2 regions of the Azospirillum sp. HJ39 genome follow, and region 1 is predicted to be linked to the other one. Evidence: predicted binding sites of a transcription regulator. Region 1 holds the regulator's gene; the other holds the start of a gene.
What was found. The regulator HrcA, encoded in region 1, represses chaperone genes, less so after heat shock. The targets are predictions, from matches to a motif close to GTTAGCACTCNCCNNNGGNGAGTGCTAAC.
Positions count from the first base shown of each region.

Region 2: the regulator HrcA is predicted to act here: its motif matches at 2,673-2,701, upstream of groES (co-chaperone GroES).

Region 1 is NZ_CP167911.1:26,011-37,387, forward strand. Features, by position in the region: gene ABMY26_RS13555 (pyrrolidone-carboxylate peptidase) at 1-628, shown strand, start outside; gene ABMY26_RS13560 (MarR family winged helix-turn-helix transcriptional regulator) at 638-1,012, opposite strand; gene chrA (chromate efflux transporter) at 1,819-3,285, opposite strand; gene ABMY26_RS13570 (alpha/beta fold hydrolase) at 3,540-5,024, shown strand; gene ABMY26_RS13575 (helix-hairpin-helix domain-containing protein) at 5,028-5,270, shown strand; gene ABMY26_RS13580 (YifB family Mg chelatase-like AAA ATPase) at 5,275-6,807, opposite strand; gene ABMY26_RS13585 (creatininase family protein) at 7,026-7,772, shown strand; gene hrcA (heat-inducible transcriptional repressor HrcA) at 7,909-8,949, shown strand; gene grpE (nucleotide exchange factor GrpE) at 8,999-9,601, shown strand; gene ABMY26_RS13600 (response regulator) at 9,757-10,122, shown strand; gene ABMY26_RS13605 (DUF1848 domain-containing protein) at 10,148-11,026, opposite strand; gene ABMY26_RS13610 (NifU family protein) at 11,082-11,377, opposite strand, start outside.
Region 2 is NZ_CP167911.1:2,868,035-2,879,411, forward strand. Features, by position in the region: gene ABMY26_RS26975 (hypothetical protein) at 10-354, opposite strand; gene groL (chaperonin GroEL) at 625-2,268, opposite strand; gene groES (co-chaperone GroES) at 2,319-2,609, opposite strand; gene ABMY26_RS26990 (hypothetical protein) at 3,020-3,214, shown strand; gene ABMY26_RS26995 (lysozyme) at 3,375-3,869, shown strand; gene ABMY26_RS27000 (COX15/CtaA family protein) at 4,088-5,161, shown strand; gene ABMY26_RS27005 (cyclic nucleotide-binding domain-containing protein) at 5,208-5,870, opposite strand; gene ccoS (cbb3-type cytochrome oxidase assembly protein CcoS) at 6,053-6,256, opposite strand; gene ABMY26_RS27015 (heavy metal translocating P-type ATPase metal-binding domain-containing protein) at 6,162-8,684, opposite strand; gene ABMY26_RS27020 (FixH family protein) at 8,727-9,257, opposite strand; gene ccoP (cytochrome-c oxidase, cbb3-type subunit III) at 9,600-10,490, opposite strand; gene ABMY26_RS27030 (cbb3-type cytochrome c oxidase subunit 3) at 10,494-10,655, opposite strand; gene ccoO (cytochrome-c oxidase, cbb3-type subunit II) at 10,671-11,377, opposite strand, start outside.

The DNA of each region.
Region 1 (11,377 bases):
CCAGCCGTTCGGAGCACTTCCGGACGGCGAACCGGGCCCGGCACCGGACCATCCCTGGAGGTCCGACCCGACCACCCTCCTGATGGAGCGGCTGGCCGGCGAGCCGGGAGTCGTCACCGCCTCGCTTCCCCCGCTCTACGACGCCTGCGGCGACGCCTTCGCCGGGTTGCTGGCGGAACACCGTCCGCTGGCGGCGCTCAGCTTCGCCTGTCTGGAATCGAGCGACTTCATCCGGCTGGAACGGCTGGCCTGGAACCGCGACGAAAGCCCGCTGCCGGATGCCGCCGGCACCGTGCGCGAGGCTGCCGACATCGTGCCGGACGGACCGACCGCCTATGGCAGCACCCTGCCGGCGCCGCGGGTGATACGGGAACTGTCGATGGCCGGGTTGCCGGTGACCTTCGGCGACTTTTCCGGCGGCTTCCTCGGCAACCATCTGTTCTACCGGGCGCGGCACATCATCGAGAGCGCCGACCTGGACGTTCCTTACGGCTTCTTCCACATGCCGCCGCTGCCGGAACGCGGGGCGGAGTTGCGGCGCTTCGGCGGTCTGTCGATGGAGCGGCAGGAATTGGCAGTGCGCACTCTTGTGAGAATGCTGCGCACGGCACTGGCCGGAGTCGCTTGAAGGAGGAAGTCAGGCCGTCCTGGCGGACCGGCGCTGGTCGGGCGGGTTCACGATGGCGCGCAGCGCGTCCAGGAACTCACGGCCCTTGTCGGTCAGGGTGACGATCTTGCGGCGGCGCTCGCGCGGGTCTTCCTGCGCCTGCACCAGATCGAGGCCGGCCTTGCCGAAGCTGTGCCAGCGGCTGAGCGCCGCGACGTTGCGCGACGCGGAGGATTGGGCGATGCCCAGGCGTTCCGCCAGTTCGCCGATGGAAATGCCTTCGCTCTGCGCGATGGTCATGAAACTCAGCGCATACTGGATGGGCAGGTCGGGGTCGAGCTTGCGGAACGCCTCAAGCACCTGGACGACGGTGAGAACCTCGTCGTGACGGACGCGGGCCGGCATTCAGCGGCTCTCCGCGGCGTCATGCGCTATGCAGCGCGGGAGGGTGGTCCCCAGCGGGCCGGTGTGTAGATGACGTTCAGGCGTCCAAGCCATAGGATGACTTCCCCGTTTTCCCGCCGCAGGTCGAAGGACCCGGCCGGCGATGCCCAGCGGGCGTGTTCAACGAAGAGACGGTGACCGCAAAAGCCCAGAAAGACACACATGGGATCCTCTCGTTATCCTGAATTCGCGTTCGAAGAATGCGCAAAGCGTAAGAATCGGTTGTGCCGGGGTGCGATTGGCGGCCTGATGGGTGACATGCATGGCCGGATCGCCCGATCGGCGGGTCCAGGCAGTGGCTACGATGGATTTCATCGAAACTCTCCAGTGGTTGGGTGATGCCGACGCTTTCATGCCGGCGGATCCGGTATCGCCGCTCAGCGATACGGTTGCAAGGTCAAAAATGTCCGCGCGTCCGATAGGTTCCGATCGCGGATGCAAAAAGGCGACAGGCGGGGTGCGGGCACGCCCCCCTCCCCGTCCGACGGCTCCCTGTCCGTCAATCCGATGTCGCGCCGCAGATGCCCGCACAGGCTGCCCGGTCCGGGCACTGCGCCGGAATCGAGCCATCGCCTCCGCAATGCGGTCCACAAGGTGGGCATGGTCTGCTCCTCTCCAAGGCAGGAGGACCGAACAGCCGGACCTCCAAAGAGGAATAATTCCGTATCCGGATATGTTCCGTCAAGCCGTCCATGACGAAGCCGGCGACATTGCAGCGGCCATCGGTCGATGCGCTTCACAAACGCAAGGGATTCGACCGGAGAGGTTCAGGCCATGACGCGCAGCAGCAGCCCGGCCAGCGAGCACAGCAGCAACACCGGAACCATCCCGAGCTTGAAGCGGAACACCGCCAGCACCGCAGCCACGGTGAGCAGCGCCGCTGCCGGATCGAGCGAAGACGGCACTGGAACCTCCAGCCGGAGGCCGGACGCCGACACCGGGCGCAGCTGATGGAACAGCACATGCGTTCCGAACCAGAGCGCCAGATTGAGGATCACCCCGACCACCGCGGCGGTGACCGCGGTCAGCGCCGCCGACAGCGCCCGGTTGTCGCGCAACGCCTCGATGTAGGGAGCGCCCAGAAAGATCCACAGGAAGCAGGGGACGAAGGTGACCCAGGTGGTGAGCAGCCCGGCCAGCGTGCCGGCCAGCAGCGGCGGCAGGCTGCCGGGATCGCGGAAGGCGGCGAGAAAGCCCACGAACTGGACCACCATGATCAGCGGACCGGGCGTGGTTTCCGCCATGCCCAGTCCGTCGAGCATCTCGCCCGGCCGCAGCCAGCCATGGATATCGACCGCCTGCTGAGCGACATAGGCCAGCACGGCATAGGCGCCGCCGAAGGTCACGACCGCCATCTGGGAAAAGAACAGGGCGACACGGCTGTAGACGTTCGCCGGACCGAGGACGAGCAGCAGCGCCGCCACCGGGACCAGCCAAAGCGCCAGACAGACGCCGGACACCCGCAGTGACCGGGCGAGGTTTGGGCGGGCATGCGCCGGCATGTCCGTCCCGAGCAGGGAGTCGGCATCCGCGACAGTGTGGGCGAAGCTGGCATGGCCGCCTCCGCCCCGGAACGCCGGCAGGCCGAGCCGCCCGCCGATATATCCCACCGCGCCGGCCACGGCGATGATCAGTGGAAAGGGAATGTCGAACAGGAAGATCGCCAGGAAAGCGGCTGCGGCAATGCCGAGCATGACGCCGTTCCGCAACGCCCGCGCGCCCACCCGGATCACCGCCTGCACGACGATCGCCAGCACCGCCGCCTTCAGGCCGAAGAACAGCCCTTCGACGGCCGGGACAGCACCGAACAGCACGTAGATCCAGCTCAACGCCATGATGGCGGCCATGCCCGGCAGCACGAACAGGATACCCGCGATCAACCCGCCGACCGTGCGGTGCATCAGCCAGCCGATGTAGATGGCAAGTTGCTGCGCCTCGGGACCCGGCAGCAGCATGCAGTAATTGAGCGCGTGCAGAAAACGCTCCTCGCCGATCCAACGTTTTTCCTCAACGACGATGCGATGCATCACCGCGATCTGCCCGGCCGGGCCGCCGAAGCTGAGCGCAGCAATCCGTGCCCACACCCGCGTCGCCTCGCCCAAACCGACCCGCGGGCCGACCACCCCCGCACCGACCCCCAAGCCACTCGCCAAGTCACTCGCCAGGTCACCCCCATGCCGGCCGTTCGGCTCCCCGGATGCGGCCGTACCCGAACAGGCCTTCGCTTCGGTCATGGCGAACCTCTGTCGTTGCGCATCTTGCGGAAATACTCATAGAGGTTCCAAGCCCGCTCCGCCCCTGTGGTAAATCGGCACCGCTCCCGCACCGTTTCGCCACAGGTCCGGGCTTCGGCCGGCATCTCTGGACAAGCAGGGGGCCGGTCGGTCAAACAGGTCCATCCGCGGTACTCCGTCCATCAGTCTCCGAGTCGCCCGTGCCCCACCCTTTCCTCTTCGCGCGGTCCATGCAGGCAGGCTCCGCCCGTCGGATGCTGGCGGCCCTGCTGATGGCCGCTGCGACGGTGACGGGGACAGGCGCGGCACCCGCCGCCGCGGAAACCCGCTTCACCCCCGGTCCCTGCTGGTTCACCGTGCCGGAGGGCGAGGCGGCACTGTGCGGTACGGTGGCGGTGGCGGAACGACGCGACCGCCCCAACAGCCGCAGCCTGCGCCTGCCGGTCGCCGTGCTGCTGAGCACCGCGCGCCAGCCCGCCCCCGACCCGGTGCTGTTCCTGGAGGGCGGCCCCGGCGCCTCCCCCTTCGGCAGCGGCGAGGCGACGGAGGAGCGGATGGAGGTCTGGTGGGAATTGTCCGCCCCCTTCCGCCGCACCCGCAACCTGATCCTGTTCGACCCGCGCGGCGTCGGCCGGGCGGAACCCGACACCGACTGCCCCGAACTCGACGCCGCCGGCGCCACCCGCCGGACCCGGCCGGTGACGCGCGAGCAGCGGGCGGCGGCGGAGCGCACGGCGGTCGCCGCCTGCGCTGCGCGTCTGGGTGCCGCCGGGCTGGACGGCACCCAATTCTCCACCCCCGTCGCCGCGGAGGACGCGCTCGACGTCGTCACCGCGCTGGGCGCCCAACGCGTCAACCTGTTCGCGGTGTCCTACGGCACGCGGGTCGGGCTGGAGATCCTGCGGCGCCAGGGCACCCGGGTGCGGACCGCGGTGTTCGACAGCGTCTATCCGCCCGACGTCAACGCGCAGGAGGAGACGGCTTGGCTGGCCCAGCGCGCCTATCGCCGGCTGTTCGACGACTGCGCCGCCAACCGCGGCTGCCGCTCCTCCTTTCCCGACCTGGAAAAGCGCTTCCTCGATCTGGTGGAGCGGCTGGACCGCAACCCGGTCGACCTCGTCGTCGGCGACCACGAGACGCGCCGTGCCCTGCGGCTGAGCGGCGGCTCGGCCATTGCCGCCGGGCTCGAGGCGATGGCGATCAGCGAGGCGGTCCCCACCGTGCCGGCGATGATCGACAGCGCCATCCGCGGCCAGTATGCGGCGATGGCCGAATGGGCGCCGACCAACTGGCTGGGCGATCCCGAGATCGCCGACGGGCTGGCCTTCTCCGTGGAGTGCCGTGAGTCGGTGAACCCGGCCGAACCGGCCAAGCGTGCCGATGGCGCCCGTCGTTTCCCGCCCTACGGGATCGTCGCCGTCGACGATCCCGGCCAGCGCGTCTGCCGCCTTTGGCCGGCCGGCCACCAGGAACCGGCCGAACGCCTGCCGGTCGCCAGCCCGGTGCCGGTGCTGCTGTTGTCCGGCGCCTACGACCCGGTCACCCCGCCGGACTGGGGCGACCGCGCCGCGGCCACCCTGCCCAAGAGCCGCCATCTGGTCTTCCGCGCCGCCAGCCACATCGTCACCTCCAGCGAGGACTGCGCTCTGGCCGCTGCGGTGAATTTCGTCGAGCAGGAATCGATCCCGGCGACCGTGTGTCCGGGTGCGGCAAGGCCGCCGGTATTCGAGAGGCCCTGACCGATGCCGTTTTCCAGCGAAGAGCGCGCACGTCTGCTGTCCGTCAAGGGGGTCGGCCCGAAAGTGGTCGAACGCCTCGAACAGCTGGGCATTCACGATCTGGCGACGCTGGCCCGCCGGGATGCGGCGGAAATCTGTTCAGCGGTGTCAGACGGTATCGGCAGCAGTTGCTGGAAGAACAGCCCGCAGGCTCGTAACGCCATTCAAGCGGCGATCCTGATGGCCGCGGCCGATCGCGGCATCTGACCGCTCACCGCCCCGGCGCGATCCGCCGGTAACTCAGCGCCTCGGCGATGTGCCGGCGCCTCACCCCTTCCACGCCGTCCAGGTCGGCCAGCGTGCGCCCGACCCTCATCACCCGGTGATAGCCGCGGGCCGACAGCTTCAGCCGCTCCGCCGCCTCGGTCAGCAGGGCACGGCCGGAGGCGTCCGGGGAGGCGACCTTTTCCAGCAGCTCGCCGTCGGCTTCCGCATTCGTCCGCACCACGCGGCCGGCCGGATAGGGGCCGAAGCCGCCGTAGCGCTCCGCCTGGATGGCGCGGGCGACGGCGACGCGGGCGGCGATGTCGGCGCTGCCCTCCGCCGGGGGCGGCAGGCTGAGATCCGCGGGACTGACCGCTGGAACGTCGATGTGCAGGTCGATGCGGTCGAACAGCGGGCCGCTGATTTTCGACTGATAGTCGGCCGCGCATTTCGGCGCGCGGGCGCAGGCGAGCGAGGCGTCGTCGAGATGGCCGCAACGGCAGGGATTCATCGCCGCCACCAGTTGCACCCGTGCCGGATAGGTGACGTGGTGGTTGGCTCGGCTGACCACCGACTTTCCCGTCTCCAGCGGCTGGCGCAGCGCCTCCAGCAGCGGACGCGGGAACTCCGGCAGCTCGTCGAGAAAGAGAACGCCTTGGTGGGCGAGGGAGATCTCGCCCGGTTTGGCCCGTGTGCCGCCGCCGACCAGCGCCGGCAGGCTGGCTGACTGGTGCGGTGCCCGGTAGGGGCGCTGGCGCAGAAGCCGCCCACCCTCCAGCAGGCCGCCGACGCTGTGGATCATCGACACCTCAAGCGCCTCCGCCGGATCGAGCGGCGGCAACAGTCCCGGCAGGCGGGCGGCCAGCATGGACTTGCCCGAGCCGGGCGGTCCGATCATCAGCAGGTTGTGCGACCCGGCGGCGGCGACCTCCAACGCGCGCTTGGCGGTCTCGTTGCCCTTGACGTCGCGCAGGTCGGGCGGCGGCGCCTCCTGTTCCTGCATGCGCGGCTTGGGCGGCGTCAGCACCTGGGTGCCCTTGAAATGGTTGATCAGCGCCAGCAGGTTGACCGGCGCCAGCACGTCGAGGTCGGGACCGGCCCAGGCCGCTTCCCCGCCGCAGGCGGCCGGGCAGATAAGGCCGCGGTCGTTGGCCAGCGCGTCGATGGCGGCGGGCAGGACCCCCGCCACCGGGGTCAGGGTGCCATCCAGCGCCAGTTCGCCCAGCGCGGCATAGCGGGCGATCTCCACATCCGGCAGCACGCCCATCACGGTCAGCAGGCCGAGCGCGATGGGCAGGTCGAAATGGCTGCCCTCCTTCAGCACGTCGGCAGGGGCGAGGTTGACGGTGATGCGCTTGGCCGGCAGCGCCAACCCCAGCGCATGCAGCGCGGCGCGCACCCGCTCCCGGCTTTCCCCGACCGCCTTGTCCGGCAGGCCGACGATGGTGAAGGCGACGATTCCCCCGGACATCTGGACCTGGACGTCGATCCCCAGCACCTCGATGCCCTGGAACGCCACCGTGTTGACGCGCGCAACCAAAACCGCACTCCGATGAAGACGCTGGACCGGACGAATTGCACGCCATTGTAGTCATCGTTTTACCATTGCGCCAGCGCGGGATGAATTCGCACGCGACCATGGCGTCGTCATGCCGGCCCGGCGCAGGGAGCGGTTGTCGTCACCGCGGCGCGGCCTAACATGAAGGCCACGCCAAATCCTGCATCCAGCTTCCTGCTTCCAGTCGAGGATTCGCCACCGTGCAGCTTCACCTGAGCACCTGGGCCGAGGTCGAGACCTATCTGAAGACCTCCAAGGGCATCGTCATGCCGATCGGCTCGACCGAACAGCACGGGCCGAACGGTCTGGTCGGCACCGACGCCATCTGCGCCGAATTCATCGCGCGGGGCGTCGGCGATGCCACCGGCGCCCTGGTCGGCCCGACGATCCCGGTCGGCATGGCCGTCCACCACATGGAATTCCCCGGCTCGATGACGCTGAAGCCGTCGACCCTGATCGCCGTGCTGCGCGACTATGTCGGCTCGCTGGTCGAACACGGGTTCGAGCGCTTCTTCTTCGTCAACGGCCATGGCGGCAACATCGCCACGCTGCGCGCCGCCTTCTACGAAATCCATGCCGAGAACCGGGCGCAGCGCGGCCGCGACGCGCCGGACCTGCGCTGCACCCTGGTGAACTGGTGGGAGAATGCCGAGGTCGGCCGCCTGTCGCGCGAGTTCTACCAGGGCAAGGAAGGGTCGCACGCCACCCCCAGCGAGGTGTCGGTGACCCAGTACGCCTATCCGGACTCGATCAAGGCCGCGGCGATGGAGCCGGAGCAGGCGCCGGCCGGCGGTTTCCACGACGCCCGCGACTTCCGCCGCCGCTATCCGGACGGCCGCATCGGCTCGGCTCCCGGCCTCGCCCGGCCCGAGCATGGCCAGCGCCTCTATGAGGCGGCGGTCGGCGCCATCAGCGCCCAGTACCGCGCTTTTCTGGCGGAGCAGTGATGCCGGAGTGACGCCGGCGGGGCTTCTTCGCCCAGCACGTTGATTCGGCGGTCGGACCTGCCTAAATTCGGACCGGTTGACGGAATTCCCGTTCCGCAACCGTCCTGTCCGAACAGAAACCGGCCGTCCCCAGACCATGATCAGCGAGCTGAACCAGCGGTCACGCGAAATCTTCCGGTTGATCGTCGATGCCTATGTGGCGTCCGGCGAACCGGTCGGGTCGCGCACGATCTCCAGACGGCTCGGCATGGCCCTGTCGCCGGCGACCATCCGCAACGTGATGGCCGACCTGGAGGAACAGGGGCTGCTCTACGCCCCGCACACCTCGGCGGGACGCATCCCGACCGACGCCGGGCTGCGCATGTTCGTCGACGGTCTGCTGGAGATCGGATCGCTGACCGAAGACGAGCGTGCCGGGATCGAGGCGAAATGCGCCGCTTCCGGCCGCGCCTTCTCCGACGTGCTGGGCGAGGCGTCGGGAATGCTGGCCGGCCTGTCGCACTGCGCCGGGCTGGTGGTGGCGCCCAAGACCGACCGGCCGCTGAAGCATATCGAGTTCGTATCGCTCGGCCCCGGCCGTGCGCTGGTCGTGCTGGTGAACGAGGACGGGCTGGTCGAGAACCGGGTGATCGAGGTGCCGGTCGGCCTGCCGACCTCCACCCTTCAGACCGTATCGAACTTCCTCAGCGCCCGCCTTGCCGGCCGCACGCTGGACGAGGCGCGGCAGGAGGTTCTGCAGGACATCCAGGAACAGAAGACCCAGCTGGACGAGCTGTCGCGCAAGGTGGTCGCCGCCGGGCTGGCAACCTGGGCCGGCAGCGGCGGGTCGAACGCCGGCCAGCTGATCGTCCGCGGCCAGTCCCGGCTGTTGGAAGACGTGACCGCGCTGTCCGACCTGGAGCGCGTCCGCGGCCTGTTCGAAGCGCTGGAGACCAAGGAGACGATGCTGCGCATGCTGGACGCCACCGGGCGCGGCGACGGCGTGCAGATCTTCATCGGCGCGGAGAATGTGCTGTTCAACCACTCCGGCTGCTCGATGATCATCTCCCCCTTCCAGAACAGCCGCGAACGGGTGATCGGCGCCATCGGCGTCATCGGTCCGACCCGCATCAATTATGCCCGCATCATTCCGCTGGTGGACTACACCGCCAAGGTGGTCAGCCGCCTGATCGGCTGACCGCATCCATCCCCCCGCCTCACTCGACGAAGCAAGAATTGAGAAAACCATGAGCGAAGAGCAGAACAAGCCCGCCGACGCCGCAGTGGAGCCGACCGAGGCCACCGCCGAGACCGCCACGGCCCCGGAGAGCGCATCGCCGGAGGACCGCGTCGCCAAGCTGGAGACCGAGGTCGCCGGCCTGAAGGACCAGCTTCTGCGCGCCATGGCGGAAACGGAGAACACCCGCCGCCGTGCCCAGCGCGACCGTGAGGATGCCAGCAAGTTCGCCGTGTCGAGCTTCGCCAAGGAGCTGGTGACGGTCGCCGACAACCTGCGCCGCGCGCTGGACGCCGTTCCGGCCGAGGGGCGCGAGCAGGACGAAATGCTGAAGGGCCTCGCCGTCGGCGTCGAGGCGACCGAACGCCAGCTTCTCGCCGCCTTCGAGCGTGCGGGCATCAAGAAGATCGACCCGGCCGGCGAGCTGTTCGACCCGAACTTCCATCAGGTGATGTTCGAGATCGAGAACACCGGCAAGACCGCCGGCACCGTCGTCCAGGTGCTGCAGCCCGGCTACACGATCCACGGCCGCCTGCTGCGTGAGGCGATGGTCGGCGTCGCCAAGGGCGGCCCGAACGAGGCCGGCGGGCAACACGTCGATACGAAGGCGTAACGACTGAACCCCGGCGAGGCCCCGGCACCATTACCCGCGTGCCCGGGGCCTTGCCTGCGGTTCATGGGACCGGGGACGCTATCGGTTGACGGTCGGCGGGAAATTTCCTACGCCTACGATCCGATCCAATCGGCCGAGCAACCGGAGCCGTCCCAATGCCCAAGAGCGTCCTGACCGTCGACGATTCCAAGACCATCCGCGACATGGTCGGCTTCACGCTGAAGAATGCCGGCTATGAGGTGGCGGAGGCGTCGGACGGCAATGCCGGGCTGGCGTTGGCCAGCCAGCGCAAGTTCGATTGCATCATCACCGACCTGAACATGCCGGGCCTGGACGGGCTTGCCCTGACCCGTGCCATCCGCGCATCGGCCGTCAATCGCGCGACCCCCATCCTGCTGCTGACCACCGAGGCCGACCCCGGCAAGAAGACCGCCGGCCGCGAAGCCGGAGCCACCGGCTGGCTGGTCAAGCCCTTCAACCCCGAAAAGCTGGTCGAGACGGTTCGCAAGGTCTGCCCGTAAGGATGCGCGCTCCTGATCGGTGGGATCAGGAACTCCGCCGCGCCACCAGGAATTCCCCCTCCGGGTCGTGCGCGGCGAAGCGGCGCTGGGCCGTGGCACGGTCGGCGACGGCGTAACAATAGACACAGCCATGCGGGCAGCTGTCGTAATCGCCGATATCGCGGCTTTCGGCACACAGGCAGCCGGGACGGTTGCCCTTCTCCCGCGCGGCAACGGGATATCCTGCGACATCCGACAGGCGGGCGGCGTCGATGCAGCGGGCCGCTGCCGTGCCGGGCGTGTCCGCCAGGTCGGGCTGGGTGCAGAGGGTGAGCGCCATCCCCTCCCCCGCCGCGATGGATGCGAGGTCGGACAGCAGGACGCGCTTCTCCCCGGCATCCGGATCGTGCCAGCCGATGCCGGCGGCGGCGAGGTTGCGGGCTGTCTTGCGATAGGGCTGGAGGAAGGACACCGCCACCTCGTCGGTCACGCCATGCAGCCTGCGGGCGATGCGGGCGAAAATCTCCCGGTGCCATACGGGCGGTGTGGCGTCGGTCACGACGATGGGGTCGTAGCGCCAGACCGCGGCGCGCGGCCCCCATCGGTCGCGCACCCGCTCCATATGGCCGGCCGCCGTCTCCCAGTCGGGAACCGAGCGTTCCAGCGCGGTGGGCAGGCCGGTGACGCTGTACTGCACGACGAAGGGAAAGCCCTGCTCCGCCACGCTGTCGAGCGCGCCGAGGAAGGGTCCGAGATTCTTGGTCCAGAAGACGAAGCCGTCGACCGCCGGACGGGTCAGGTCGATGCGGTAGGTCTGGCCGCCATAGGGATTGACCATCCGGCAATGGCCGGCCTGGAGGCGGTTCAGGAACCAGCGTCCATAGAAGGCGGGAATGTCGGTCTTGTAGCTGGCGGAGATGATCATCGCCCCAGCATGGGCATGCCGGCCCGCCGCATCAAGGGACGGGCCGGCACAGGGCCTATTGGACCGAACGGACCTCGACCACTTCCGGGATGTAGTGGCGCAGCATGTTCTCGATGCCGTGCTTCAGCGTGGCGGTGGAGCTGGGACAACCGGAACAGGCCCCCTTCATCGCCAGATAGACCACGCCCTTCTCGAAGCCCTGGAAGGTGATGTCGCCGCCGTCCTGCGCCACCGACGGGCGGACGCGGGTGTCCAGCAGTTCCTTGATCTGCTCGACGATCTCCTCGTCGTCGGCGTTGGCCGCGGCGGCGTGGCCGTCGCCGCCATCCTCCAGCAGGACCGGCCGGTCGG
Region 2 (11,377 bases), 210 kb from region 1:
GGCGCGTCCTCAGCTGCGACGGCGCGGCGAGGCGAAGACCTCGGCCGCGGCGGCGGCGGCACTGCGCTCGCTGCCGCCGTCATCGGCACGGAAGACGCTGGGCCTGGATTCGCGGCGGGGGGGACGCGGCGCATCCTCGCGACCTTCCCGGCCCTCGCGGGGCGGCTTGGCGGGCTGGCGCAGTTCGGCGTCGAGTTCGGCGATGCGCTTGACCAGCGCTTCACGAATGGCGGGGGCCGCGTGGGCTTTCAGCGTCGCCAGCTGCTCCTTGAGCTGAACCAGCTGACGCTGCTTCTGCTCGCGGGTGCGCTTGATGGCGACGTTGTCGGAATGCTGGCCCTCGAAGGAGCGCATGGAACAGGCCCTCGTTCAAAAATACGGAAGACAGAGGCCGGCCCCCAAATGGAGGGGCCCGGCAAGAGGGGCGGATTATTGGGAGGCGCCCGCCCCAAAGCAAGGCGGAGTTCACCTTGACTTTTCGGGCTCGCCGCGGATGTGCGAACCGTCGCGTCCACCGGCTCCGCCGCTGCGCCCGACCAAAAGAAGAAGGGCGCCTCCCTGCGGAGGCGCCCCTTTCCGAACCGTCAGACGGCGAACCGCAAGACGGGGGGAACGGACGGGCTATCAGAAGCCCATGTCGTCCATGCCACCCATGCCGCCCGGCATGCCGCCCGGAGCAGCCTTCTTCTCCGGCTTCTCGGCGATCATCGCCTCGGTGGTGATCAGCAGGCCGGCGATCGAGGCCGCATCCTGCAGGGCGGTGCGAACCACCTTCACCGGATCGATGATGCCGGCGGCGACCAGATCGGTGAACTCACCCTTCTGGGCGTCGTAGCCGTAGTTGGGATCGTTCTGGTCCAGCAGCTTGCCGACCACGATCGAGCCGTCGGTGCCCGCGTTGTAGGCGATCTGACGGACCGGAGCCTGGAGGGCGCGGCGGATGATGTCGATGCCGACGCGCTGCTCGTCGTTGACCGGAACCAGCTTGTCCAGCGCCTTGCCGGCATACAGCAGGGCCGAACCGCCACCGGCGACAACACCCTCTTCCACCGCGGCGCGGGTGGCGTGCATGGCGTCGTCAACGCGGTCCTTGCGCTCCTTCACCTCGACCTCGGTCGCACCGCCGACGCGGATGACCGCGACGCCGCCGGCCAGCTTGGCCAGACGCTCCTGCAGCTTCTCGCGGTCGTAGTCCGAGGTGGTCTCCTCGGCCTGGGCGCGGATCTGGCCGCAACGGGCCTCGATGTCGGCCTTCTCGCCGGCGCCGTCGACGATCGTGGTGGTCTCCTTGGAGATCACGACCTTCTTGGCGGTGCCCAGCATGTCGAGCGTGACGTTCTCGAGCTTGATGCCGAGGTCTTCCGAGATGACCTGGCCGCCGGTCAGGATGGCCATGTCCTCCAGCATCGCCTTGCGGCGATCGCCGAAGCCCGGGGCCTTGACGGCGGCGATCTTCAGGCCGCCGCGCAGCTTGTTGACGACGAGGGTGGCCAGGGCCTCGCCCTCGATGTCCTCGGCGATGATCAGCAGCGGACGCGACGACTGCACGACGGCCTCGAGGACCGGCAGCAGCGGCTGGAGGCCCGACAGCTTCTTCTCGTGCAGCAGGATGAACGGGTTTTCGAGGTCCGCGATCATCTTGTCGGCGTTGGTGATGAAGTACGGCGACAGGTAGCCGCGGTCGAACTGCATGCCCTCGACGACGTCCAGCTCGGTGTCCAGGCTCTTGGCCTCTTCCACCGTGATGACGCCCTCGTTGCCGACGCGCTCCATCGCCTGGGCGATCATCTTGCCGATTTCGACTTCGCCGTTGGCGGAGATGGTGCCGACCTGGGCGATCTCGTCGTTGGTCGTGACCTTCTTGGCGCGGGCCTGGATGTCGGCGACGACGGTGGCGACGGCGATGTCGATGCCGCGCTTCAGGTCCATCGGGTTCAGGCCGGCGGCGACCTTGGTCACGCCTTCGCGGACGATGGCCTGGGCCAGGACGGTCGCGGTGGTGGTGCCGTCACCGGCCAGGTCGTTGGTCTTCGAGGCGACCTCGCGGACCATCTGGGCGCCCATGTTCTCGAACTTGTCGGACAGTTCGATTTCCTTGGCGACCGACACGCCGTCCTTCGTGATGCGCGGAGCGCCGAAGGACTTCTCGATCACGACGTTGCGGCCCTTCGGACCCAGCGTGACCTTCACGGCGTCGGCCAGGATGTCGACGCCACGCAGCAGCTTTTCGCGCGCGGAGGGGCCGAACTTGACGTCTTTGGCAGCCATGTCTCAATTCCTCTGAATATCGAATGTCGAAGGGAAATGGGCGGAGGTCTTCAGGCCTCGACGACGCCCATGATGTCGGATTCCTTCATGATCAGGTAATCGACGCCTTCGATCTTCACTTCGGTGCCCGACCACTTGCCGAACAGGATACGGTCGCCGGCCTTGACGTCGAGCGCCACGACCTTGCCGGACTCGTCACGAGCGCCGGGGCCGACAGCGATGATCTCGCCTTCCTGCGGCTTTTCCTTGGCCGTGTCGGGGATGATGATCCCACCCTTGGTCTTGGTGTCGGACTCCAGACGCTTGACGACGACGCGGTCGTGCAGCGGGCGGAACTTCATGGGAATGCCTCCTTGGATCAAGGCTTGGTTCTGACTGACGAGAATTGGCGCGGGTCGGATGCTGTTAGCACTCACGCCCGGCGAGTGCCAGACAGCTAATCGAAGCGGTTTTCGGATTCAAGAGGCTCGTTTCGGAATTTGTCGGGGCCGCAGGAGACGTTCACGCAAGATAGCGTTTAACTTATTGAAAAACATCATATTTCTTCCAGGCGCCCCGCATCGCTCCTGCGCAGAAATTCATCAAGCGGTCACAAGGGGGCGAAGGGTTCCGGCCGCAATTCGGGTGGAAAAGGCCGCTGAACGATACTGCCGCCCCTTCCAGCCGCGGTCCTGTGACTGGCGTCACAGCGTCCGCACGGCGGGATCGCTAAAGCTTTATCGAATACCCCTGAAGGAATGCGAGGAGCACAATGACGGCAAAGCGCGGGGCTGAAAGTTGGAAGAATGAGGCTATCCGGCACGTATCGGCGCGGCGCTCCATCTGGCGCGGACGCACGGCCAAACTGGTTGAAGCGTTGTTGGAGTACACCACCTTGGCTGGACTGTTGGCGCTTCTGTTCGCGCTGTTCGTCCTGTTCGACGCGACGCAGGATCAGTCTCGCTGACGTCGTCCGCCCATGCCATGCTCCACCGACGATGGCGGTTTTCGTCTGCTTTGGACATTTTGCAACAAAATATTCCCGCATAGGGCGTGCATGACATAATAGCGTGCACAAGGAGGGCGGAAATGGTCCGCCCCGCGCGTCATCCGGGAGCTTTCGATCCATGACCACCCAGCCGGTCTGCCAAGCCGCGGTCGATCTCGTGAAGCATTTCGAGGGGCTGTATCTCAACGCCTACCTGTGCCCGGCGGGCGTGCCGACCATCGGCTACGGTCACACCGCGGGCGTGAAGATGGGCCAGACCATCACCGCGGACCAGGCCGATGCCTTCCTCGCCGCCGACCTGACCGAAGCCGCCGGCCATGTCGACACTCTGGTGACGGTGCCGGTGAATGACGACCAGCGTGGCGCACTATCCTCCTTCGTCTTCAATCTCGGTGCCGGCTCGCTTGCCGGCTCCACCCTGCTGAAGCTGCTGAATGCCGGCGACTATGAAGGCGCCGCCGGTCAGTTCGGCCGCTGGGTCTATGCCACCGTCAACGGCAAGAAGACGCAACTGCCGGGCCTGGTCGCCCGCCGCGCGGCGGAGGCGGCGCTGTTCCAGAGCCAGACCGCTCAGGCGCACGGCGATGTGGGCACCGGCGGCGACAGCGCTTGACCCGTTTCCCGGAGTTTGGCGCCAAGCAGGTTATCCGAACTCCACCCACGAATGGACGAACTCGGAAAACCTGCAAAACCATGGAGTCCTCAGGTTTCTCCAGGCCGGGCACGTGGCCCGATCTGGAGAAACCTGCTTGGGCGCAACAGGCGTTTGACGCGGCGGGATGTTCACCCCACATTGGCGAGCATCCTACCGCTGCGCTCCGGAATGCCGCCTTGACCGCCTACGCGACCGACAGCCTCGCCACCGCCTCCCACCCCAACCCGAACCGGCCCATCGCCGTCTGGCTTCTGGTCTGCGCAGCCATGGTGCTGGCGATGGCCGTGATCGGCGCCATCACCCGGTTGACCGAATCCGGCCTGTCGATGGTGGAATGGAAACCGCTGATCGGCATCCTGCCGCCATTGAGCGAGGCGGAGTGGAACCGGGTCTTCGACCTCTACAAGGGCACGCCCGAGTTCCGCATCTACAACAGCCACATGGATCTGGCCGGCTTCCAGTCGATCTTCTGGTGGGAGTGGTTCCACCGGCTGTGGGGCCAGTTGATCGGTGTCGTCTTCCTGGTTCCCTTCCTGCGGTTCTGGATGCAGGGCCGAATCGCGCCCGACCTGTGGCCGAAGCTGGCCGGTCTGTTCCTGCTGGGCGGGCTGCAGGGCGGCATCGGCTGGTTCATGGTGAAGAGCGGTCTGGTCGACGCGCCGAATGTCAGCCATTACCGGCTGGCGCTGCATCTCGGCACCGCCATCGTGATCTACGCCCTGCTGCTGCGCACCGCGCTGGGGCTGCTCGACCCGTTGCCGCTGGCCGGCTGGCGGCCGGAGACGGCGGCACTTCGCCGCCATGCCCGCTGGTCGCTGACCCTGGTCGGCCTCACCATCGTCTGGGGCGCCTTCGTCGCCGGATCGGATGCAGGCCTGGCCTACAACACCTTCCCGCTGATGGCCGGCCACTGGATTCCGCCGGAGGTGGGCACGCTGATTCCCTGGTGGGTCAATCCGTTCGAGAACACCGCCGCGATCCAGCTGATCCACCGCGCGCTGGCAATGCTGACCGGTCTGGCGGTGCTGGCCCTGGCCGGCCGCGTCCTGCACGCCCGGCTGCCCGGCCGTGCCGGCCGTGCCGCCCTGGCCTCTGCCGCCATGATGCTGGCGCAGATCGCCCTGGGCATCGCCACCCTGCTGAGCGTGGTGTGGATTCCCGTCGCCGCCGCCCATCAGGCCGGGGCCATCCTGGTGGTGTCGATGCTGGTGTGGCTGATGTTCGAGCTGCGGCCGGTGGGGCGGGGGTAGAGCGTGAAGCGGAGGCGCGGTGGCTTGTTGCCCGCCTCCCGTCTTCTCAGGCGCCTTCGGCCAGATCGTACATCGCATCGAGGTCGGCGATCATGACCTTGTTGCCTTCCTGGAGCGAGATCACGCCGACGGTCTTCAACTGGGTGAAGGTCCGGCTGACGGTTTCGGTGGTCAGGCCGAGATAATCGGCGATGTCGGCACGGCTCATCGGCACGAAGACCGGATTTTCCTTGTGTCCGCGCCGGGCGGCACGCTGGGACAGCATCAGCAGGAAGGAGCAGATCTTCTCCTTCGCCGTCTTGCGCCCCAGCAGCAGCATCTGGTCCTGCGCGGCCGCCAGCTCGTTCGACGCCATCGAGAACAGGCGCCGCTGCATCTTTGGAAACTCCTCCAGCAGCGCATCGATCTTCTTGCGCGGGAACCGGCAGAGCGAGGCGCTGGTGACGGTTTCCGCGGTGTAGGCGTAGCTGTCGTTGACGGCCAGCCCCAGGAAGTCGCCGGTGACCAGGAAGCCCGTGATCTGCCGGCGTCCGTCGGGCAGCAGCTTGTACAGCTTCACGGTGCCGGAGGTGACGTTGTAGAGCGCATCCGCCGCATCGCCCTCGGCGAACAGGGTGTGCCCCGAATCGACACGAACATTCTGCAGAATGTCGGCAAGACGGCGCAACTCCTCCGGCTCCAGCGCGGCGCACACCGTCAGGCTGCGCACGGGACAGGCCCCGCAGGGATTCATTTCCGTCATAGCGCTCTTATCGCGAGCGCGGACCATATCGAAGGGTGGCATGGACGAACCCAGCCTTTCATTCCGCATGGGCTCATATTGGTGGCAATCGCCGAGAATCGCAACCTCGCACGCATACAACCTTTTCTTTGCCCATACGGCATTTGGCACTATTGTCGCCGGCCGCCCTCCGGCGCGGCAACCGCGTCGGTGCCGGGGCGGACGGGCTGGGCCGGATCGTCGTCGAACAGGACGCGGTGAGCCGCTCCGTCCAGATCGTCAAACTGGCCGGATTTCAGCGCCCACAGAAAGGCCGCCAGCCCCAGACCGCCCAGGCTGAGAGCAATCGCGATCAGATAGAGAAGTTCGTCCATCACCCGAATCCTTGCTCGGCAGGTCCCGGACCGGCGTATCCCGGACGGGAAGATCCTTGATCACGGCGCCGCGGGCCAGCCGCAGCGCGTTCAGAATGACGATCAGCGACGACGACGACATCGCCAGCGCGGCCAGCAGCGGCGTCAGCATCCCGCCCATCGCGAGCGGCACGGCGCAGAGATTATAGACCAGCGCGATGCCGAAATTCTGCTTCACCAAGCGGCCGGACCGGCGGGAAACCTCGACCGCCTCGACGATCGGGCGCAGCAGGCGGCCCTGGAACACCACGTCGGCCGCGGTCTGGCTGACATCCATCGCGGTCGACGGCGACATCGACACCGCAGCGGCGGCCAGCGCCGGTGCATCGTTCAGCCCGTCGCCGACCATCAGGACGGTGCGGCCCTGTGCCGCCAGCTCGGCCAGTGCCGCGGTCTTGTCGGCCGGACTCTGCTCGGCCCGCCATTCGGCAATCCCCAGCCGCTCCGCCACAGCCGCCACAGCCCCCTTGCGGTCGCCCGACAACAGCCGCACCTCCAGCCCACGCGCCTTGAGTGCCGACACCACCACGGCGGCATCCGGACGGGGCGCGTCGAGGAAGGTGAGTCGCAGCGGCTCCGCACCCGGGCGGGCCAGCCACAGCTCCGGCCCTGCCACATCCCCGGCCTCCAACGGAGCGCCGGTGAAGCGGCGGCTGCCCAGCCGAACCTCGCCGTCCGGCGTCTCCAGCATCAGGCCGGCGCCGGCGACCTCGCGCACCCCGGCGGCAACCGGCACCGCCGGCACGGCGGCGGCAAGCGCACGGGCCAGCGGGTGGCGGCTTGCCGCCGCCAGCGAGGCGGCAAGCGCCAACTCCTCCGCCGCCACACCGTCCAGCTGCGGCACGGGCCGCCCTTCGGTCAGGGTGCCGGTCTTGTCGAACACCACGGTGTCGATGGTGGCGAGCCGTTCCAGCGCGGTCGGGCTTTTCAGCAGGGTGCCCTGGCGCATCAGCCGCCCGCTGGCGATCACCTGCACCACCGGCACCGCCAGCGCCAGCGCGCAGGGACAGGTGATGATCAGCACGGCGATGGCATTCATCAGCGCATCCTGCCACACCGCCCCACCCAGCAGCATCCAGCCGGCGAAGGTGGTCAGCGCGGTCAGATGCACCACCGGGGCGTAGAGGCGCGACACCCGGTCGGCAACGGCGACATACTTGGCGCGGCCCTGCTCCGCCACCTCCATCAGCCGGACGATCTCGGCCAGCAGCGTGCCCTCCCCCACCGCGGTGACGGTCAGGCGCAGGGGAGCCGTCAGGTTGAGGGTGCCGGCAAAGACCTGATCGCCCGGCCGCGCGGTCCCCGGCACCGTCTCGCCGGTGATCAGCCCGGTGTCGAGGTCGGATACGCCGTCGGACACCCGGCCGTCGACCGGGATGCGTTCCCCCGCCGCGACCAGGATGGTGTTGCCGGCGGCGACCTGTTCCGGGGCCACCACGGCACTGCTCCCGTCCTCGCGCAGCACGGTGACGGCGTTGGCGCGCAGCCCCAGAAGCTGCTCCGCCGCGGAGCGTGCCCGGCCGCGCGCCCGCTGGTCGAGGTAACGGCCGATCAGCAGGAAGAACAGCAGCATCACGCCGCCGTCGAAATAGGCGTGCTCGCCGCTGTTGATCGTCTCGAACAGGCTCATGCCGGTGGCGAGCAGGACGCCGATGGTGATCGGCACATCCATGTTGGTACGGCCATGGCGCAGCGCGCCCAGTGCCGAGCGCGCGAAGGGACGCAGCGCATAGGCGATGGCCGGCATGCAGATCAGCGCCGATACCCAATGCATCAGGTCGCGGGTCGCGGTGCCCATGCCCTGGCTGTGGCCGGCCCACACCGACACCGACAGCAGCATGACGTTGCCCATGGCAAAGCCCGCGACCGCCATGGCACGCAGCAGTTCCTTCTCGCTCTTGGCCTGTGCGCCGCCCAGCCGGTCCGGATCGAACGGGACGGCGCGGTAGCCGAGCTGTGCCACGGTGCCGACCACGGCGTTGGCGTCGGTCGCCGTCGGATCCCAGCGCACCGTCAGCCGGCGCGTGGTCATGTTCATGCGCGCCAGCCCGATCCCCGCCTGCCGGCTGAGCGCCGATTCGATCAGCCAGACGCAGGCCGCGCACTGCATGCCGTCGACCATCAGATGCAGGCTGCGGGTGCCGTCGGCCTCGTCACGCGCATGCGGCTCGTAATCCACTGCCGGAGCATCGTCGGGGCGCAGCGGACGCGCGGTGGGATCAACGCTGCGGCGCTCGTAATAGCGCTCCAGCCCCAGCCCGCGGACAAGGTCGTAGGCGGCGGCACAACCGGTACAGCAGAAGGGGCCCGCGCCATCCGTGGAGACGGTCGCAGCAGAGGTTTGCCCGCTTTCGCCCAGGTCTTGTCCGCAATGGAGGCAGGCGGTCATCTCACATCACCCCGGAGGTCTCGATCCGCAACCCGCGCCCCGTCACTGGATCCAGACGCGCTTCTGGTCCTGATAGTCGCCGGTGGCATGGGTGATGACGAACCGCATGTCCCACTGGCCTTCAAGATCCAGTTCCACCGGAGCGCCGAAGCGGCCTTCGCCCAGATAAGGCAGCGACAGGGTCTTGTCGTGCCCTTCGGCGGTGGGACGGATCATCCTGACGGTGACGGTGGCGTCCTTCAGGACACGGCCTTCCTTGTCGCGGGCGGTGATGGCGATCACGGCCTTGCGCGGTTCGGTGCTGGTGAAGTCGGCCTGCACCTGCCAGCCGCGTTCGGCCTGGGCGCGGGCGCCGGCGAGATCCCGATTGTAGCTGATGCCCTTGAGGAAGTGATTCTCGGTTTCCACCCCGGTCCAGCTCGACACCGCGAAATGGACCATGATCGCGTTCACCGTCAGCACGACCATGAAGAGGCCGACGAAGATCCAGGGAATGTACCATCCCTTCTGGCGGGGCTGCCTGGCGCGCTTCGGAGCGGCGGCGCGGTTTCCGGTGGTCGAGCTGATCGTCATGGTCGGCGGCTGCCCTTTGGCTGGTCGGCGGCAGGAGACGCGTGCGGAACGGCCGACGGCCGGTCGCGCGTTCCCCGGGCCGGGAACGGGGTGACGGTAAATCGGTGCGGCCCGCGGTGCAAAGCATTGCGGGGCGCGGCCGAATATCTGCCGGCGGAGGCCACTATGGCGACCGATTGCCGCAGGCACATTGCGCTAAATCAAATGACAGGAAGTTCACGAACCGGCACCGGAGCCGCAATCCCTCAAGAGAAAAAGGCCTGAAAAGACAAGGGCGCCGGGGAGTTTCCTCCCCAGCGCCCCATCCGGCCGGTTCCCGTATCGGGCTTTCGGGTCGGAGGCTTACTTGCCGCCGCCCAGATTGTGGACGTAGACCGCCAGCGACTTGATCGTCGCGTCGTCCAGACGCTTCGACCAGGCGGGCATCACGCCGGCTCGGCCGTTGGTCACGGTCTCCACCAGCGTGGCCTTGTCGCCGCCATAGAGCCAGTTGGCCTGCTTCAGCGGCGGAGCGCCGACGCCGTCGAGACCGGCAGCAACCGACCCCTGGCCCACGTCGCCATGGCAGGCGGCGCAGTTCTCCTCATAGACGGTCTTGCCCTTGGCGACCTTGCCGGCATCAGCCGGCTTGGCGTTCAGCGACAGAACATACTCCGCCACCTGATCGATCTGGTCGCGGTTGAGGATGCCGTCCTTGCCGAAGGCGGTCATGCCGGTGCCCGGCGTGCCGCGGGTATCGCCGTCGTCGGACCGGATGCCGTGCTGGATGGTCTTGTAGATGTCGGCCGAGGAACCGCCCCACAGCCACACGTCGTCGGCCAGCGTCGGGAAGCCCTTGGCTCCCTGGCCACCGGCGCCGTGGCAGGCGGCGCAGTTCTCGTTGAAGTAGGAACGGCCGCCGGCCATGGCAAAGCCCAGAAGGTCCTTGTCCTTCTGGATTTCGTCGACCGACTTGGCGGCGATGGCGGTCAGGTACTTGGCCTGACCGGCCTTTGCCTCCGCCATCCTGGTGTCCAGCTCTTCGCGCTGGGAATATCCCAGAATGCCCTTCGTGTAGGTCTTGCCCAGCGGCCAGGCCGGGTAGAACACGTAGTACACCATCGCCCAGGCGATGCAGACGTAGAAGAGATACAGCCACCATTTCGGCAGCGGATTGTTCAGCTCGCGCAGTCCATCCCACTCGTGGCCGGTGGTCTCGACGCCGGACAACTCGTCCTTGTAATTCTGTGCCATGGCCTAAAGCTCCTGACCATCATCCTTGAGCGGGATCTGGGCGGCGTCGTCGAATGAGCGGCGGTTGCCGGGCCACATGGCGTAAACCAGGATGCCCGTCAGCAGCAGCATCAACCACACCGTCCAGAACGACCGAAGCATCACCGTGATCGAATCCAAGTCCATGGATTCCTCCCCCGATTACTGCTGAAGCTGCTTCGGCGACTGGTACTTGGTGAAATCCACCATGGTGCCCAGCACCTGCAGGTAGGCCACGAGAGCGTCCATTTCGGTGACGGTCTTGTTGCCGGTGAAGTTCGCGACCACGGCCTTCGGGTAGCGCTTGGCCAAGCCGGCGGTGTCGCCGTCCGGGTTCTTCTGCGCTTCGAGGTCGGCCTTGGCGTTGGCGACCTGCTCGTCGGTGTAGGGAACGCCGACGATCTTCAGGGTCTTCAGGTGATCGGCGATGTCGCCGTAGCTCAGCGGACGATCCTTCATCCAGGCATAGCCCGGCATGATCGACTCCGGCACGACCGCGCGCGGGTTCACCAGATGGGCGACCTGCCAGTCGTTGGAGTATTTGCCGCCGACGCGGGCCAGATCGGGACCGGTGCGCTTGGAGCCCCACTGGAACGGATGGTCGTACATCGACTCCGCCGCCAGCGAGTAGTGGCCATAGCGCTCGACCTCGTCACGGAACGGACGGATCTGCTGGCTGTGGCAGTTGTAGCAGCCTTCACGGTAATAGATGTTCTGGCCGGCCAACTCGAGCGGCGAATAGGGACGGACCCCCTCCACCTTCTCGATGGTCGATTCGATCGTGAAGAGCGGGACGATCTGCACCAGACCGCCGATCGACACGGTGATCAGCACGAGCACGATCAGCAGAAGGGTGTTCCGCTCGATCA